DNA from 2 places in the Neobacillus sp. NRS-1170 genome. Region 2 is predicted to be linked to the other one. Evidence: riboswitches for the same ligand, from Rfam matches in the RefSeq annotation. Region 2 holds a riboswitch; the other holds the start of a gene.

The links. Region 2 has a riboswitch for glycine ahead of ACIFOT_RS18565 (amino acid permease). Riboswitches for the same ligand answer to the same signal wherever they lie in the genome.
Region 1: it holds a riboswitch for glycine, as region 2 does, so the genes downstream of both, gcvT (glycine cleavage system aminomethyltransferase GcvT) here and ACIFOT_RS18565 (amino acid permease) in region 2, are expected to answer to the same signal.

Annotation. Positions count from the first base shown of each region.
Region 1 is NZ_JBITPF010000089.1:14,123-16,329, reverse strand. Features, by position in the region: gene gcvT (glycine cleavage system aminomethyltransferase GcvT) at 1-875, opposite strand, end outside; glycine riboswitch at 1,138-1,226, opposite strand; gene ACIFOT_RS29615 (DEAD/DEAH box helicase) at 1,393-2,207, shown strand, end outside.
Region 2 is NZ_JBITPF010000040.1:14,450-16,656, reverse strand. Features, by position in the region: gene glsA (glutaminase A) at 1-549, shown strand, start outside; glycine riboswitch at 732-811, shown strand; gene ACIFOT_RS18565 (amino acid permease) at 975-2,207, shown strand, end outside.

The DNA.
Region 1 (2,207 bases), on a different contig from region 2:
ATTTCGATACCAACCAATTTTCGTGGGAGGCCGCTTTCTTTTTGCTGCTTTAAAGCTTCTTTCCCGATGAAATCTACTTCTTTATTTAATTTCACCGCAAACCCAATACCGGCTTCCAGTGGAGAAATTTCCGCTGATAACTCTTGGCCATAGAGTGCTAATACCGCTTCGAAACGAAGAGTATCGCGTGCGCCTAATCCGCATGGGAGTATCCCCTCTTCTTCTCCTGCTTTTAAAATTTCTTTCCAAAGCATTGCGGCTTCTGCAGAATCACAATATACCTCAAAGCCATCCTCACCAGTATATCCGGTTCTAGATACTAGTGCCTTTTTTCCATTTATGAGCACTTCCTGCTGGAATTTGAAAAAGCCAATTCCACTTAAATCAGTATCCGTAAGCTTTTGCAGTACCTTTTCAGCTAGAGGTCCCTGAACGGCGAGCTGTGCCGTTTTTTCAGAAAGGTTTTCAATGCTGACATCGCCCTCTAAATGATCTGCAAGCCATTTATAATCCTTTTCAATATTGGATGCATTCACAACCAATAAATAGTGATTATCTTCGATTTTATAAACGAGCAGATCATCAACAGTACCGCCGTTTTCATAGCACATTGCTGTGTACTGGGCGCCGCCGTTTTTAATTTTTGAAATATCGTTTGTCATCATTTTTTGTAAATAATTTAAGCTGTCAGCACCTTTTACTTCTACTTCCCCCATATGGGAAACATCGAATAATCCAGCTCTTGTCCTTACGGCTTCATGCTCTTCCTTAATGCTTGAAAACTGGATAGGCAGCTCCCAGCCACCGAAATCAATCGTTTTCCCGCCGTATTCCTTATAAACGTCAATCAGTGGAGTACGTTTCAATTCAGTCATCTAAAATCCCCCTTCAATCTTTTACATGTTCATTATTCGTAAAAATTGACTCTTTAACAGAGATTAACCCATTAACAAAATCAGGAAAAATATTATTCTGATTTCGCATTTAAAAAAGTATTTTGACAAAGGAAAACATAAAAAAGGACAGAAACCTCCCTTTAAACGTAAGAAGGTCTCTGTCCTTGCACCTGAAAGTTTAACCTGGAATGGCTTTCCCCTTTGGTGGCTGCCCAAATTTATACAGCACTCTCCAGAGCCGCGTCAAACAAGAGTTCTTTTGCCTGAGAGATTCACATGGACTGCTTGCTCCTTCGGCGCTACAAAGGTAGTCTCTCCCCTTGTTATCATTCGCATTTATAATATTTTCCAATTTGGTCATACTAATTATACTTCTAAAATAAATTACCTTATTAAAATATTTAAAACTTTCAAAGCTATTATCATCCTACCATTAAAACATTACATTGAGCAATAACTTTTGTAAGGAACTTTTGCAGGAACAGGAGCTGAAACGATGTCTGTCGAAATTGAATTTGATTCCTCATGGCAGGATGATTTTTTGCATAGAATTGACAACGATGGTCCATGGGGAAATTGGGAGCTTTTTAAACTGGCTATTGGGGTTGAAAAACACCTTGTCATTCCTGAATTCGAGGGCCTTCAGGCACCGAATCATCTGGCTAATTTAACACCACTGCCTCACCAGCTTGAAACCGCTAAGCAAGTTATCGAAAACATGAATGGAAAAGCAATTCTTGCCGATGAAGTCGGACTTGGGAAAACGATTGAAGCCGGGTTGATTTTAAAAGAATACATGATTCGAGGACTGGTAAAAAAAGTATTGATCCTTGTTCCCGCTTCATTAGTTACCCAATGGGCTATTGAACTGAATAGCAAGTTTTTTATTCCTGCCATCACCCAAAGGAAAAGCTATGTATGGGAACAGTGCGATGTGGTGGTTTCCTCGATTGATACAGCGAAGCGAAATCCGCATCGGGACATTATTTACCAGCAGGATTATGACCTCATCATTATCGATGAAGCCCATAAATTGAAAAATAATAAAACGAAAAACTATGAATTTGTTCAGAATTTAAAAAAGAAATTTTGTTTATTGTTGACCGCCACTCCGATTCAAAATAGAATCGAGGAAATTTTTAACCTTGTTTCACTCCTTAAGCCAGGTCATTTGGGCAGCGAAACCGCATTCTACGAAAAATACAAACGCGATTCCCGTTCCTTAAATGATGATGAGCATTTAAAAGAACTGGTCAATAAAGTTATGATTCGGAACCGCCGTGCCGATACGGGAATTGAATGGACGAAACG
Region 2 (2,207 bases):
AAAGGGGATACAGTGGAGGATCGATTCAATCGGTTATTAGGCTTTATCCGGGAATTGGCCGATGACTCTTCCATTGGTTACTGTGAAAATGTAGCCCGTTCCGAATTTGAATCCGCTGATTTAAACCGGGCATTATGCTATTTTCTGAAGCAGCATAACATCATCACTGAGGATGTAGAACCCTTATTGGATTTATACACCAAACAGTGTGCTGTTGAAATGAATTGTTTGGGTTTAGCAAGGATCGGGATGATTTTTGCGATGGATGGTGTGGACCCTCTTAATGGGAAACGGATTATGCCCGACGATGTAGCAAGAATTTGCAAAACCTTTATGGTAACGTGCGGAATGTATAATGCATCAGGCGAATTCGCCATCAAAATAGGGATTCCGGCTAAAAGTGGTGTATCAGGAGGAATCATGGGGGCTGTTCCTGGTAAATTTGGAATCGGCATTTTCGGTCCTGCTTTAGATGAAAAAGGGAACAGTGTGGCTGGACTTAAACTTTTGGAACTTTTGTCAAAAAGATATCGGTTGAGTATGTTTTAAAAGAAATCCCATCTGGCTGCCAGATGGGATTCATTATCCTTCCCTAAACTTAGGTAATTGCTTTAGTTGTTGACATATTATAAGAATACTATTAAAATTAAAAATTATTTAACAATAGTTAAACTCAATCAAAAAAATTAATAATTTAGCAAGCTATGATTGCTATGGATCGCACTATAGCAGGAGCAGCTTCTGGAGAGACCGCAGGAATACGCGGCGCCGAAGGGTTCACAATCTCAGGCAAAAGGACAGAAGAGTACTGAATATTTATTTGTTATGCTGACGATCGTTAGTGTAATAGATATTATTTATTATTCTTAGACCTAAGAGATTGGAGGATATCCAATCTCTTTTTTTATTGAGTTTACTATTTTGTTCATCGTTTCACATGAAACATTTTTCATCAATTTGAGAGGGAGATTGAAATGGAACAAAGAGAATTAAAGCGGAATTTAGAAAATCGTCACGTGCAGCTAATCGCCATTGGCGGCACCATTGGAACCGGATTATTCTTGGGTTCCGGTAAAGCCATACAGCTGGCGGGGCCATCCATCATACTGGCCTATTTAATCGTAGGAATCGCCTGTTTTTTTGTTATGAGAGCGCTGGGTGAACTGCTGCTGTCTAAAGCGGGTTATCAATCTTTTACAGACATTGCTGCAGACTATCTCGGACCACGGGCAGCGTTTGTCACCGGATGGACCTATTGGTTTTGTTGGATTATGACGGCGATGGCCGATGTGATTGCAGTTGGGGTATATGTTCGCTATTGGTTTGATATCCCCCAGTGGATACCTGCCATCGTTTGCTTAATTATATTATTAGGACTCAATCTATTAACCGTGAAGCTTTTTGGAGAATTGGAGTTTTGGTTTGCGTTAATAAAGGTCATAACCATTGTCGCCTTAATCACTATAGGGGTCATTTTGTTAGTGATGGGATTCAAGACCGATGCAGGAACAGTTTCAATAGAAAATCTATGGGGACATGGCGGGCTTTTTCCTAACGGGGTTTCAGGCTTCTTGCTTTCCTTCCAAATGGTTGTATTCGCATTTGTCGGTGTGGAATTAGTGGGAGTATCGGCAGCGGAAACATCCAATCCGGAAAAAAACATCCCATCTGCTATTAATAAAATTCCTTTAAGAATTCTCTTTTTCTACGTTGGTGCATTGATCGTTCTTTTATGCATTAATCCTTGGACAGAACTAAATGCAGCAGAAAGTCCTTTTGTCAAAACCTTTAGCTTGGTCGGGATTCCAATTGCTGCAGGCATTATTAACTTTGTCGTCTTAACATCCGCCGCTTCTGCATGTAACAGCGGGATGTTTTCTACAAGCCGGATTTTGTTTAATTTAAGCAAAAAGAATCAGGGGCCAGCTAACTTTGCGAAGTTGAATAAAAATCATGTACCAAGTAACGCGCTATTGATTTCCACTCTTGTTTTAACAGGGGGAGCTCTTTTGAGCAAATTAATTCCGGAACAAGCCTTTGGGATCGTGACAACCATTAGTGCGATTTGTTTTATATGGGTGTGGGGTGTCATTCTTATCTGCCATGTAAGGTATAAGAAAACACGGCCTGACTTACAGAAAAAATCAACATTTAAAGCGCCGTTTACTCCATTTATGAACTACGCTGTTCTAACTTTGTTTGCCATG